Regions from separate parts of the Kitasatospora sp. NPDC002543 genome, predicted to be linked through region 3. Evidence: riboswitches for the same ligand, from Rfam matches in the RefSeq annotation. Region 3 holds a riboswitch; each other region holds the start of a gene.

Region 1 (4,805 bases), on a different contig from region 3:
GGCCAAGCTCAACCTGCCGATCGCCATCAGCATCGCCCACGAGATGAACGGCGACTGGTACCCGTGGGGCCGCCAGGCAGCCACCCCCGAGGACTTCGTGGCCGCCTGGCGCCACGTCCACGACATCTTCGACCAGGCCGGCGCCACCAACGTGATCTGGGTCTGGAGCCCCAACATCATCGACCCCGCGCCCAACACCCGCCTGCAGCCGTACTACCCCGGCGACACCTACGTCGACTGGGCCGGCATGACCGGCTACTTCACCCGCACCGGGCCGAAGACCTTCGAGACCCTCTACGGGCCCACCATGGCCGAGATCCGCACCTTCTGCGCCAAGCCCTTCTTCATCAGCGAGACCGCGTCCGAGCAGGGCAAGCGCCAGCAGGCCGACATCGACCAGCTGTTCTCCGGGCTGGAGGCGCACGACGACATCATCGGCTTCGTCTGGTTCAACATCGTCAAACGGGCGGACTGGCGGGTCGAGGCCGTCCCGGACACCCTCGCCGCGTTCAAACAGCGCGTGTCCGACCCCCGTTACGGCTTCGACATCCGGAACCCCCGATGAGCACTGAGTCCGAGTTCCCCCCCGTCCCGACCAGCCGCTCCGCCCACGGCCCGACGGCCGGTCCGGAACCGGACCCCGCCGAGCACCGCGCGGCCGTGGCGGTGGACAACCCCGACGGCATCGAGCTGGCCCCGTACACCATCCCGCCGGTCCCCACGATCGGCTGGGACCCGGGCAGCAGCCCCCGGCGCCGCTGGATCGCCCGCGGCCTGCTGGGCGCCGTCCTGACCGTCCAGGCCGCGCTCTCGCTGCGGCTGCTGGCCGCCGCGCACCCCGACGAGGCCGCCGCCATGGTCGCCGGCCGCCAGCAGCTGGCCCACCTGCTGCACGGCACCCCGGTCACCACCGACCTGGTCGACCGGGTGCACGGCTCGCCCTGGCTCTACCCGCCGCTGGCCGGCGCCGCCGCCGACGCCAACGGCATCTGGGGCACCCGGCTGCTCAGTCTCGGCTTCGCACTGATCACCACGATGCTGCTGTACGCGCTGACCAGGCGTCTGTTCAACGAGCGGGTCGCCATCTGCGCGATCGCCGTGTACGCCGTCCTCCAGTCCACCGTCGTCGTCGGCTTCTACGCCGCGCCCGAGTCCCTCGCCGTCCTGCTGATCGCCCTCGCGGCCTGGACCACGGTGTTCACCGCCCGCCGCCATCCGGCCCTGGCCCTGCTCGCCGCCCCACCCGCGGCACTGGCCTGCGCCGTGGCCTACTCCGCGGCCTTCGCCGTCCCCGCGCTGGTCGCCCTCGCGTTCGCCGCCGCCCGGCCGCACCACCGGCCCGGCCCGGCCGCCGTGCGCGCGCTGCTGTCGGCCGCCGCCACCCTCGTCCTGCTGCTCCCGTACGGCACCCTCGGCGCGGTCGCGGGGTGGTCGCCCTCGCGCGGCAACGCGCCCGGCCCGGCCGGCCCGATCCTGCTCGGCACGCTCCAGTGGGCCGGCCTGTTCACCGTCCTCGCCGTCGCCGGCACCGTCGCCTACGCGCGCCGCGAGCAGATGAACGAGCACGACGCGCCGGAGAAGGACGCCGTCCCCACCACCCGGGGGCAGCGCGCCCTGCTCGGGGCCGTCCTGACCGTCACCGCCCTGCTGATCCCCGCCGCCCACCTGTGGACCGGCACCTCCGGCGCGCTGTTCCGCCACCTCGGCTACGGCATGCTGCTCGCCGCCCCGCTCGCCGGGGTCGGCCTGACCCGGCTGGTCGGCGCCCACTTCCGCCACCCCCAGCTGGGCATCCTGGTCTGGGTCGCGCTGCTCGCGCTCGGCATGGAGCAGTCCGCCCTGCGCTACCAGAACGGGCCCGACTCCGGCCGCCTGCTGGCCGTTCTGAGGGCCCACACCGAGCCCCAGGGGCGCTATCTCACCGAGGTCGACGGCCTGGCCGAGTACTACCTCGGCAGCGTCTCCGAACCCGCGCAGTGGATCTCGACGCGGGCCGGCACGGAGTACCGCGACGGCGGCGGGGTGCAGCACCACGGGGACGACGGCAGTGTGGCCGCGATCCGGGACGGCTGGTTCACCATGGTCGTCCTGGACAGCACCGCGCCGAGGGGCACCGACCGGGCCCTGCGCGAGGCCCTGGCCGCCGCCGGACACTACCGGCTGGTCGCCCAGTTCACCTCGCCGACCGGTGATTCGAGCACGTACAAGGTCTATCTCAAGCACTGACCGGCTGTCCGGCCCACGCACACCCGCGACACGACAGGCACAACATATGGTGCCGCCGCAGTCTGGCGGCACTACATGTATGCTCGCTTCTGCTGTCGATGCAGGGGAACCCGGTGCGAATCCGGGACTGCCCCGCAGCGGTGAGCGGGCGGCTCCAGCAGCCGCACCCCGCGAGTCCGAGTACCTGCCGACGGCGTGCGCCACGGCCCTCCCGCAGAGGCCGCGCCGGCACGAGCAGTACCCCTCCGGGCCTCGCGGGCGGGCCGGGGAGTCACCTCGCGCGACGCTTTTTGCGTTCGCGCCGTGCTCCCCTGCCCAGATCGGCCCGGTGGCCCCCGAGCACCGCCGCCGATCGCCGCCAGGAGAGAGCGCCTTGACCACCGCTGCCTCAGCCACCCTGCCCGCCCAGGGCTCCGGTACCGCCTTCACCGACCCGACGGTCTCCGACCCCGGGGGCGCGCTGCTGCGGCTGCTCACCGACCGCAGCACCGACCTCACCGAGGTCGACCCCGGCCATGTCGCCGCCGCCGCACTGCGCGGCCGCCACGCCGGCTCGGACTTCGCCGAGCTGCGCGGGCTGGCCGTGGACGCCGCCGCGTCGATGATCGCCGAGGACCCCCAGTACTCGAAGCTGGCCGCCCGCCTGCTCGCGCTGGAGATCGTCGACGAGGCGAACAGCCAGGGCTCGGTGTCCTTCTCCGCCTCGATCGCCGTCGGCCACGCCGAGGGCCTGATCGGCGACACCACCGCCGCGTTCGTCGCCAAGCACGCCGCCGCCCTGGACGCGCTGATCGACCCCTCGGGCGACGACCGCTTCGAGTACTTCGGCCTGCGCACCGTGCAGTCCCGCTACCTGCTGCGCCACCCGATCACCCGCAAGGTGATCGAGACCCCGCAGCACTTCCTGCTCCGCGTCGCCTGCGGCCTGGCGGTCGGCGACAGCGAGCAGTCGGTGCGCGAGGTGGCCGAGCTGTACGGCCTGATGAGCCGCCTGGAGTACCTGACCTCCTCGCCGACGCTCTTCAACTCCGGCACCCGCCACCCGCAGATGTCGAGCTGCTACCTGCTCGACTCGCCGCTGGACAACCTGGACTCGATCTACAACCGCTACGCGCAGATCGCCCGCCTGTCCAAGCACGCCGGCGGCATCGGCCTGTCCTACTCGCGCATCCGCTCGCGCGGCAGCCTGATCCGCGGCACCAACGGCAAGTCCAACGGCATCGTGCCGTTCCTGCGCACCCTCGACTCCTCGGTCGCCGCCGTCAACCAGGGCGGCCGCCGCAAGGGCGCGGCCTGCGTCTACCTGGAGACCTGGCACGCCGACATCGAGGAGTTCCTGGAGCTCCGCGACAACACCGGCGAAGAGGCGCGCCGCACCCACAACCTCAACCTGGCCCACTGGATCCCGGACGAGTTCATGCGCCGGGTCAACGCCAACCAGGACTGGTCGCTGTTCTCCCCGGCCGACGTGCCCGAGCTGGTCGACCTGTGGGGCGCCGACTTCGACGAGGCCTACCGCAAGGCCGAGCTGGCCGGCAAGGCCGTCCGCACCATCCCGGCGCAGACCCTGTACGCCCGCATGATGCGCACCCTGGCGCAGACCGGCAACGGCTGGATGACCTTCAAGGACGCCTCCAACCGCGCCGCCAACCAGACCGCCCTGCCGGGCCGCACCGTGCACTCCTCCAACCTGTGCACGGAGATCCTGGAGGTCACGGACGACTCCGAGACCGCCGTCTGCAACCTGGGCTCGGTCAACCTGGGCGCCCACGTCGCCCCGGGCGCCACGGCCGCCGACCTCATCGGCGCCATGGACTGGGAGCGGCTGGACGCCACCGTGCGCACCGCCGTCACCTTCCTCGACCGCGTGGTGGACATCAACTTCTACCCGACCACCGAGGCGGGCACCTCCAACTCCCGCTGGCGGCCGGTCGGCCTCGGCGTGATGGGCCTCCAGGACGTCTTCTTCCAGCTGCGGATCGACTTCGACTCCGCCGAGGCGAAGGTCCTCTCCACCCTCATCGCCGAGCGCATCATGCTCACCGCCTACGAGCGCTCCGCCGACCTGGCCGAGCAGCTCGGCCGCCACGAGGCGTACGGCGAGACCCGCGCCGCCCGCGGCGAGCTGCACATCGACCACTTCCCGACGGCCGCCCCGCAGTGGGCCGACCGCTGGACGGCGCTGCGCGCCCGGATCGCCGAGACCGGCCTGCGCAACTCGCTGCTGCTGGCCATCGCGCCGACCGCGACCATCGCCTCCATCGCCGGCGTCTACGAGTGCATCGAGCCGCAGGTGTCCAACCTGTTCAAGCGCGAGACGCTGTCCGGCGAGTTCCTCCAGGTCAACCCGTACCTGGTGCGCGAGCTCAAGGAGCTCGGCGTCTGGGACCAGCAGACCCGCGACGCCCTGCGCGACGCCAACGGCTCCGTCCAGGAGCTCAACTGGCTGCCCGCCGAGGTGCGTTCGCTGTACCGCACCGCGTGGGAGCTGCCGCAGCGCGCGCTGATCGACCTGGCCGCGGCCCGCATGCCGTACCTGGACCAGAGCCAGTCCCTGAACCTGTTCATGGCGGCGCCGA
Region 2 (4,805 bases), on a different contig from region 3:
CCCGTCGCCGCGAGGCCGCCGGTACCGGACTGCCCGGCCCCGGCAGGCACGCCACCGCCGACCGGTTCACCGACGAGCGGGGCGTCGGACGGACGGGTGGTCGAGCCGTCACCGGGATCGGACGCGACGGAGGTGGGGGACGTCGTCGCCGACGGCGTGCCGGTGCCCGTCGGGGTCGGCGTGCCGGTTGCGCTCGCGGTGCCCGTAGGCGTGCCGGTCGGCGTCCCCGTGGGCATCTGCGTCGGAGTCCCCGTGGGGGTCGGCGTCGGCGTACCTCCGAGGGAGCGGGTCAGCGTCCCGAAGGAGATCCCGGTAGCACCGCCCAGCACCTGCGTGGAGGCCCGGACGTCCGAACCCTGCTGTCCGCCGGAGGCGACGTTGAACCCGCCGTCGCCGTTCTGCTGCCCGGCGAGGAAGTCGAGTGCCTTGTCGATCTGACCGTCGTAGGTGTTCTTGCGCAGCGTCATGCCCTGTACGGCCAGGGCGGCCGAGTTGGTCGAGTCACCGGCCGCGCCGGGGAAGCCCCCGTCCGGCAGCTGCCGCGCGGCGAGCCAGCCGAGCCCCTTGTCGACCGCCTGCGCGGCGTCCTCGCCCGGGACCAGGGCCAGGGCCATGACCGCCATCGCGGTGCTGTCCACGTCGGAGTCGCCGGTGGCGGGGATCAGGCTCGGCCAGGAGCCGTCCGCGTGCTGGAGGCCCTTCAGGTAGGCGATGGCGGGGGCCGCGCCGGCCGACTCACCGGCCCGGAGCTGAGCCATGACGGCGAGCGCCTGGGAGAAGACCGAGGTGGCGTAGGCGTAGTTGCCCGGGGCGTCGCAGCCGGTGTTCGCGTCGGCCTTGGTGCACACCATCGCCGCGAGGGCGGCGATCAGGTCGTGGCCGCCGAAGTTCCGCGGGTCCCGGCCGACGACCTCGGCGAGCAGCGCTTCCTTGCCGATCGAGCCACCGCCGGCGTACTCGGTTCCGATGGCGGTCCAGTCGTTGACGGTACGATCGCTCGCGTCCTTGCCCTGCTGGTCCAGGAAGTCGACGATCCGGCGCAGCGCGGCGTCGTCGGTGCCGGTGGCGGCGAGGGCGTAGGCGCCGTCGATGGTGAGGCCGAAGTCGGCGAAGGCCGGGAAGCCCTCGTAGTAGTGGCCGCCGATCAGCCGTGCCGGGTCGGTGAGGTAGGCGCTGCCCTTGGCGGCGTCGGGCTTCCTGCCGACGGGCGGGGTGGGCGTCGGGGTGGCGCCGTCGGGGTTGTGCCGGACGCTGGTGAGGTCGGTTCCGGTCAGGGCCAGGATGGCCTGTTCGGTGGCGGCGGCGTCCGGGTCCGGCGTGAACGCGTCGGGGCCGAAGCCGCCGTCCTTGTTCTGGCGGGCGGCGAGCCAGGCGGTGGCGGCGGCCCAGCGGGCGCCCTGGCCGGTGGCCTGGAAGGCCTGGGCGGCGCTCGCGGTGCTGGTGGTGTCGCCGGGTGCGCCGGCGTACGGGAGGAGGGAGCCGTCGGGCTGCTGGCTCGCCGCGAGCTGGTCGGTGGCCTTCTTGGCGGTTGCCTCGTAGCCGGGGGCCGTGCGCAGGGCGAGGGCGGCGGCCGCGGTGGTGAGCGGGTCGGATTCGCAGTGGTCACCGGCGACGATCATCGAGCCGGCCATGCCGCCGTCGGCGCACTGGAAGGCCGTGAAGCGGGCGAGTGCCGGGGCGGGCGGCGTGACGCCGGCGCGCTGGAGTGCGATGACGCCCAGGGACTGGACCCAGGGCGAGGCCGCACCGAGGAAGTCCCCGGCGGCGGTGCACTTGCCGTTCTCCCCGGCTGCCGTGCAGACGTGGTCGGTGAGCGCGGCGAGCAGGTCCCGCCCGCCGAAGGTGCGCGGGTCGCGGCCGGTGCTCTCCGCGACGAGAGCCAGCAGGGCGGCGGCCCTCGTGTCGGGCGCGCCGGTGGGGCCGTCGGGGTACAGGAACGCGTCGGTGTGGTCGACGAGGAAGCCGACGACCTTGCGCAGCGCCGGGTCCTGCGTCCCGGCGGCGGCGAGCGCGACGGCGGTGAGGGCGGTCCGGGGGTAGTCCGGCCCCGGGGCGGCCCAGTTCTCCATGTGGTCGCTGCCGACGAGTTGACCGGCCAGCCAGGCCGCGGCCGCGGCCGGGTTGCCGGTTGCGGAGGGCCCGGTGGGGCTCGCGGTCGGGGTCGGGGTAGCCGAGGGGGAGGAGGAAGGCGAAGGGGACGCCGAGGAGCCACCGTTCTTGGAGCGGACCGAGTCCGGGGTGAAGCTCGGTGCCCCGCTGGTGCCGCCGATGTCGGTGCCGCCGTACACCCAGGCCTCGACCTCGCCGGGCTTGGGCTGCTGCGTGCCGGCGCCGAACTGACTGTAGGACCAGGTCTGTTGGCCGGGTGCGGCGATCCAGTACGACCAGTACGCGGTGGCCTGCGGGGTGTTGACGCACGGTTCCTCGGCCGGAGTGGGGTACTGGACGCCGCCGTTGAAGGTCCCGGTGCCGAGCCGGCAGATGAAGGCGGGCCCGTCGTGCTCGGTCCCGGTCGTGGTGAAACCAGCGTTGTGCAGCAGGTTCATCCCGGTCGTCGGGTGGGCGTCGCAGCCGCGGACGACCCCGCCGCCCCAGTGGCCGAAGTCGACGGCGACGATCGCGCCCGTCGTCGCCGTGCACTGCTCGATCGGGTCGGCTGCCGCGCTGCCGGGGTGGCCCAGCAGGACCGTTCCGCAGGCGGCCACTGCGACGGCCGTGGTGACCAGAAGCGAGCCCAGCTCTCTGCTTCTGTGACGCGTAGGACTGCTGCTGACCCTCACCGGCGACTCCCCGATCGGTCGTCGGGGTCCCACGGCGCAGCCGACGGCTCTCCCCGGTACGGGGACCGTCGTGACCGCGTCGTAGTCCACGACGACGCATGTACTCCTGAACAAGGCCCCGGCGCAGGCATTCCGGCTCACCGGCCCTTGCGGGCGGGTCTACGGTTGCGGGTCAGCGCCGGAATCGGACCGGCTTCCCCTGACTGCCGAGGATGAAAAAGCGGTTCATCACACCACGCGCTCGAAGTCGTCGTCAACGAGTCGTCATGTCACTTTCACCACCTCGTAGATCCGTTCACGGGTGCGGTAACGTCCGCGGTGGCCGAGCGGGGGAATCCGGTGCGAATCCGGAGCTGACGCGCAGCGGTGTGGGGCGGTGGTTGCACCGGTCCCGAGCCCGAATGCCCGCGCGGTCGTGCAGCACCAGCACCAGCCAGCCCACGCGATCCGGGCGGCCGCCGCCCCCACCGCGCGCTCCCCGAACGAGTGCCGGCGCCCGGGGCAGGACCGGCGCGCCCGTCACCCCAAGGAGCCCGTTCCGTGTCCGTTCCCGCGCACTCGCGCCTCATCTCCTCACGTCTCGCCTCCGCGGCGACCGTCTCCATGGCCGCCGGCGCCCTCCTCCTGTCGGCCGTCCCTGCGCACGCCACCGCCTCGCCGAGTCAGATAGCCACCTCCAAGAGCACCGGCGTGACGTACCTCAAGTCCCTCCAGGCCGCCGACGGCAGCTACGTCACCGGCGGCGGGCTCTCCAACGAGTGGGCCTTCAGCGCGCTCGCCGCCGCCGGGACCGCCTCCGCGGACGTGACCCCCGGCGGTGACACCAGCAAGAACGCCCGCCTCGTCTACCGCAACCAGCTCGCCGCCCCCACTTGGCCCAGCGCCTCGCCCGTGGTGACGGACTACGAACGCGGCATCCTCAACTCCTACGCGGCCGGCATCGACCCTGCACGGATCGGCCCGGGCCGCAACCTCGTGGCCGACCTCGCCGCCTACTGGCAGACCGCCGAACCCGGCTACTACGGCCCGTCCGCGAACTTCAACGGGACCGTCTTCGGTCTGCTCGCCCTCGGCGGTGCCAAGACCCAGAGCGGCGGACAACGCGTCCCGCAGTCCCTGCTGAACGCCTCGGTCGCGACCGTGCGCGCCAACCAGCACAACGACGGCGGCTGGAACTACAGCAAGGCCGCCGGCGACCCGACCGCGCTCGCCCAGGGCAGCGACATCGACATGACCGGCGCCGCCATGGCCTCGCTGTGTGTCGGCGGCGTCCCGAACACCGACGCCGCGATCGTGGCCGCGAAGAACTTCCTCAAGGGCAAGCTCGCCTCCTCCGGCGCCTTCAACGCCATGTTCGGCGTCAACACCGACTCCAACGGCTGGGCCGTGTCCGGCCTCAACGCCTGCGGAATCAACCCCCAGGGCACCGACTTCACCAGCGGCACCGGCAAGACCCCGCTCGACTTCCTCATCGCCCAGCAGTTCAAGCCCGGCGGCGGCTTCAAGTACCTGCCCACCGACACCTCCCCGTCGCCGTACGCCTCCGTCGACGGCCTGCGCGCCGTCGCCGGCGCCGGGTTCACCGCCACCCCGCCGGCGCCGACCACCGCGGGCGAACCCGCCTGGTCCGCCACCACCGACTTCACCACGGGTACCGTCGCGAAGCTCGCCCTGGTCGTCGACGACGGCACCGGCAGCCTCAAGGTCTGCGCCGTCACCCTCGCCCCCACCGGCACCACCACGACCCTCGGCGACGTCCTCGACGCGGCAGCCACCGCCACTCCGAGCGGCTGCGTCACCTCCGTCACCCCGGCCACCGGAGGCGGCACCGTCACCGCGCTCAACGGCACCGCGAACAGCGGCTCCTCCACCTGGAAGGTCGGCCTGGACGGCGCCACCCCCACCACCGCTACCCGGGCCACCACCGTCCACCTCGGCGACACCGTCTCGCTGCGCTACGGCAGCTGATCCACCGACAGGACGAAGCTGCGGCGGCAGTCCTGCGTCGGCCGTGCGTGCTCGGGT
Region 3 (4,805 bases):
CGGCCGCCGCCAGCTCCTCGACGGCGGCGCGGCGCGGCTCCGCGTGCAGGCCGGCGACGACGACCACCGGCAGCCTGGTGCCGTCCACGGCGCTCACCAGCTCGCCTTGCGGACGCCCGGCAGGTGTCCGGCGTGGGCGTGGACGCGCAGGTTGACCCGGGAGAGGCCGAAGGCCCTCAGGTAGCCGCGCGGCCGGCCGTCCAGGGCGTCCCGGTTGCGGACGCGGGTGGCGCTGGCGTCGCGCGGCTGGCGGGCGAGTTCGGCCTGGGCGGCGGCGCGCTCGGCGGGGCCGGTGCCGGGGTGGGCGATGACGCGCTTGAGCTCGGCGCGGCGCTCCGCGTGGCGGGCGACGGTCGCGCGCCGCCGCTCGTTCTTGGCGATCTTGCTCCGCTTGGCCATCAGACCCTCTCCCCCCGGGCGCGGATGCGGGCGACGGCGGCCTCGATGCCGATCGCGTCCACGGTGCGGATGCCCTTGGCGCTCAGCGTCAGCCGGACGTACCGGCCCTCGCCGGGCAGCCAGTAGCGCCTGCGCTGGATGTTGGGGTCGAAGCGGCGGGGCGTACGGCGGTGCGAGTGCGAGATCGCGTTGCCGAAGCCGGGACGGCGCCCGGTGAGTTGGCAGTGGGCGGACATGGGTGCTCCCTGGCGTCCGGGAATGGGCGGGACCGGGCTCACGTTACACCAGATGAAAATGACATCCATTTCGGTGTACGGTTCCCAGCACCCGGCCCGAGACCCGGGAACCGACACCCCAGCGCCCAGGAGGACACCCGATGGCCCGCAGCGAACTGCGCCCGGTGATCAAGCTCCGCTCCACCGCCGGCACCGGCTACACGTACGTGACCCGCAAGAACCGCCGCAACGACCCGGACCGGATGGTCCTGCGCAAGTACGACCCGGCCGCGGGCCGGCACGTCGACTTCCGCGAGGAGCGCTGACCCCCGACCGGCCCGACCGGTCCGACCACCGAAGCCCGACCCGAGAGGAGCCCCTCATGAAGTCCGGAATCCACCCCAGGTACCGCCCGGTCGTCTTCCGCGACAAGGTCGGCGGCCTCGCCTTCCTCACCCGGTCGACCGCCACCGGCGACCGCACCGTCGAGTGGGAGGACGGCAACACCTACCCGGTGATCGACGTCGAGATCTCCTCGGCGAGCCACCCCTTCTACACCGGCCAGTCCCGGGTGCTGGACACCGCCGGCCGGGTCGAGCAGTTCCGCCGCCGCTACGGCGACCGGCACTGACCCCGGAGAACGCCGACGGCGCCTCCCCCCGTCCGGGGAGGCGCCGTCTCGGCGTGCCTGCGGCGCGGCGGCGGCACCGGGCCGGTCGGGCCCGCCGGCGGCCGCCCGGGTCACGGGTTCCCGGGCGTCCAGCGCTTCTCGACCCGGGCGAGCTTCCAGTAGCCGATGGCGATCACCCAGACGACCACGAACAGCCCGGCGATGGCGTAGCCGACGTTGTCCAGCGAGATGTCCGCGATGAACCCGGTGACCGGGTCGGTCAGGTCGAGCTTCTCGTGCAGCACCCCGACCAGCTCGATGGTGCCGATGATGAAGGCCACCGCGATCGACAGACCCGTGATGGTCAGGTTGTAGTACACCTTCCGCACCGGGTTGGCGAAGGCCCACTGGTACGCGAAGTTCATGAACGTCCCGTCCAGGGTGTCGAACAGGCTCATCCCGGCCGCGAACAGCAGCGGCAGACAGACGATCGCGTACCAGGGCAGCCCGGAGGCCGCACCCGAGCCGGCCATCACCATCAGGGTGACCTCGGTCGCGGTGTCGAAGCCCAGGCCCAGCACCATGCCCACCGGGAACATCTGCCCCGGCCGGGTGATCGAGCGGGTCGCCCGGTTCAGCACCCGGGCCATGAAGCCGCGCGAGTCGAGGTGCGCCTCCAGCTCCTTCTCGTCGAACTTCCCGGCCCGCATCGAGCGGAACACCTTGAGGATGCCGAGCAGCGCCGCCAGGTTCAGCGCGCCGATCAGGTAGAGGAAGGCACCGGAAGCCGTCGTACCGACCACGCCGAGCCACTTGTGGGTGGGCGACTCGTCGTCCATCAGGGTGTTCGCCAGCTGCGCGCCGCCCGCCACCAGGGCGGCCATCAGCACCACCATCGAGGAGTGCCCGAGGGCGAACCAGAAGCCCACCGAGACCGGCCGCTTGCCGTCCGCCATCAGCTTGCGGGTGGTGTTGTCGATCACCGCGATGTGGTCGGCGTCGAAGGCGTGCCGCATGCCGAGGGTGTACGCGGTGATGCCCAGGCCCACCCCGAAGACCTGGGTACCGACCGCGTACCTCTCGGGCGCGACCAGGAAGATCAGCGTGCCGAAGGCCACCACGTGCATGGCCACGATCACCGCCATCAGCCCCGCCGTACGGACGGTGTCCTCGCGCCGCCACTTGAAGGCGGGCAGTGCGGAAGGGGCCGTGTTCGGCCCGTCGGCAACGGTTTCGGGCAGGGTCATCTGCGGATCACGCTCCAGCACCTCGTGGAAAACCTCGTGAGATGCCGTGGCCGGTCTCCTGGCTTACGGGACACCCGTACCCGCCTTCCCGGGCGTGGGGCGCCCAGTGGCTTCGTGGGGACGGACGACGCTCCTCCGCATGCGGAGGAACGACCCGATCACAGTGGCGAGGGCCGCTCCGGGCTGGGACCCCTGAGGGTCCGTCACCGGTCTTCCCGAGCACCACGGCGGGGAACACCGTAGGGCCACGCCCCGACCCGTGCAAGGTTGCGCACCTGCGCAGGTGTCCAGGATCACAGGCCGCCGCCTGCGAGAATGTCCGCATGCATCTCGTACCGGCCGACCGCGCGGGCCACCGCACCATCGACGGGCACCGGGTCTGCGAAGCCATCGCCGCGATCGGCGACCCGGCACACGTCCGGTCCTGGGCGGAGCGCTTCTCGCTGCTCGCCGACCCCGGACGGCTCGCCCTGCTGCTCGCCCTCCACCGGGCCGGCCCCCTCGCCGTCACCGACCTCGCGGTGGCCACCGGCATGCGCGACCCCGCCGTCTCCCAGGCCCTGCGGCTGCTCCGCACGGCCGGCGTGGTCACCGGCGACCGGGACGGACGAGTGGTGCGCTACCGGCTCGTGGACGAGTCCATGCGCCCCATCCTCGACGAGTGCGCCGCCGCCGAGCACCACGAGCCCGGCGCGGCCACGGGCTGACCCCGGCTCGGCCCTCCCCGGAGCGCGTCCTTCCCCGGAAGGACGCGCCGGACGCCGCCCCGGCCAGTACGATCATGATGTGCCGTCCCACCCCCACGCCTGGCCCGCCGACCGCTGGAACACCGAACCGGTCAAGGCCCGCGTGCTGGCGGTCGCCCGCACCCTCACCTCGGCGACCCGGGTCCTGGACGTCCTCAGCCTGCTGAACCCGGAGGGCGTCGAGCGGTACTTCACCGTCAACCCCGGTTCCGCCTTCGCCGACCGCGCCCTGGACGAGTACCTGCACGGCCTGCCCGGCTTCACCGTGCTGGACTGGGAGGAGGCCGTCCGCCTCCGCTTCGACCTGGCCGTCTCCTGCGCCGTCCACTCCTCCATGCACCGCCTGGACGCCCGCCTCGTCGTCCTCCCGCACGGCGCCGGCTACAACCGACTGGTCACCGAGTCCACCGGCGACACGGTCAGCGCCGCCGGCCTGTCCCGCAACGAACTCACCCACCGCGGAAGGGTGTTCGTGGACGTCCTCGGCCTCTCCCACCCCGAACAGCTGGACCGCCTGCGGATCTCCTGCCCCGAGGCCCTGGACGTCGCCCGGGTCGTCGGCGACCCGTGCTTCGACCGGATGCTCGGCAGCCGACGCTCCCGCGACGGCTACCGGGCCGCGCTCGGCGCCACCGGCAGCCGACGGCTCGTCGTCCTCAGCTCCACCTGGAGCGCGCACTCCTCCTTCGGCCGCCGCCCCGACCTGCCCCAGCGGCTGGTCCGCCAACTCCCCGCCGACGAGTACACGGTGGCCGTCGTCCTGCACCCCAACGTGTGGAGCCGCCACGACCCCGAGGCGCTGCTCGACGCCGCCTGCCGGATGGGCCTGCGCCTGATCCCGCCCCACCAGGGCTGGCAGGCCGCACTCGTCGCCGCCGACTGCGTGATCGGCGACCACGGCTCCGTCACCTTCTACGGCGCCGCCCTGAACCGGCGCACCCTGCTCGTCGCCACCGGCGCCGCCGAACTCGACCCGCGCTCCCCCAGCTACGCCTTCGGCCAGGCCGCGCCCGCCCTCGACCCGGACGGCGACCTCGCCGCCCAGGTCGAACGGGCCCTGGCCGAGGAGCCCGCCGACCTCAGCTCCATCACCGACCGGTCACTCGCGCACCGCGGCGAGTCCGCCCGGCTGCTGCGCCCGCTGCTCTACTCCTTCCTCGACGGACTGGACGAACCCGGGGACGAGCCGGCCCTGCCGCCCTACCCCAGGCCCGTTCCGCACCCCCCGGCCACCGAGCGGCCCACCGCGTACGACGTCGAGGGCAGGAGCGAGGGCACCGAAGTCAGCCTGCGGCGCTACCCCTTCGACCCGAAGGACCACACCCCGCGCGGCTTCCACGCCCTCACCGACGACCACCCGGGCGACGCCCTGCGCTACACCGCCGAGGTCCTGGCCCGCACCGAGGCCCACGCCGAACTCCCCGCCGCCCGCTGGCTCGCCGACCGCGCCGCCGAACTCCCCGGCCTGACCGTCGCGGTGGCCGCCCTCGGCCCGGCCCGCCACCTGCTCCGGCTGCGCACCGGTCTGCTCCTGGAGGCCCGCGCCGAACCGGGCTGGGGAGACTCCGACCTCGCCGTCGACCCGCTG

The links. Region 3 has a riboswitch for cobalamin ahead of ACWD4P_RS20070 (Nickel transporter NicT). Riboswitches for the same ligand answer to the same signal wherever they lie in the genome.
Region 1: another riboswitch for cobalamin. It lies ahead of ACWD4P_RS01930 (ribonucleoside-diphosphate reductase subunit alpha); the one in region 3 lies ahead of ACWD4P_RS20070 (Nickel transporter NicT).
Region 2: another riboswitch for cobalamin. It lies ahead of ACWD4P_RS09455 (prenyltransferase/squalene oxidase repeat-containing protein); the one in region 3 lies ahead of ACWD4P_RS20070 (Nickel transporter NicT).

Annotation. Positions count from the first base shown of each region.
Region 1 covers NZ_JBSFWR010000002.1:181,507-186,311, reverse strand. The annotation lists gene ACWD4P_RS01940 (glycoside hydrolase family 26 protein) at 1-565, shown strand, start outside; gene ACWD4P_RS01935 (glycosyltransferase family 39 protein) at 562-2,226, shown strand; cobalamin riboswitch at 2,276-2,432, shown strand; gene ACWD4P_RS01930 (ribonucleoside-diphosphate reductase subunit alpha) at 2,624-4,805, shown strand, end outside.
Region 2 covers NZ_JBSFWR010000015.1:21,278-26,082, forward strand. The annotation lists gene ACWD4P_RS09455 (prenyltransferase/squalene oxidase repeat-containing protein) at 1-2,705, opposite strand, end outside; cobalamin riboswitch at 2,886-3,031, opposite strand; cobalamin riboswitch at 3,073-3,207, shown strand; gene ACWD4P_RS09460 (hypothetical protein) at 3,384-4,748, shown strand; partial or broken gene ACWD4P_RS09465 (adenosylcobinamide amidohydrolase) at 4,736-4,805, opposite strand, start outside.
Region 3 covers NZ_JBSFWR010000044.1:44,082-48,886, forward strand. The annotation lists gene ACWD4P_RS20045 (CobW family GTP-binding protein) at 1-88, opposite strand, end outside; gene rpsN (30S ribosomal protein S14) at 94-399, opposite strand; gene rpmB (50S ribosomal protein L28) at 399-635, opposite strand; gene rpmG (50S ribosomal protein L33) at 776-940, shown strand; gene ACWD4P_RS20065 (type B 50S ribosomal protein L31) at 997-1,245, shown strand; gene ACWD4P_RS20070 (Nickel transporter NicT) at 1,356-2,471, opposite strand; cobalamin riboswitch at 2,503-2,713, opposite strand; gene ACWD4P_RS20075 (ArsR/SmtB family transcription factor) at 2,795-3,178, shown strand; gene ACWD4P_RS20080 (hypothetical protein) at 3,258-4,805, shown strand, end outside.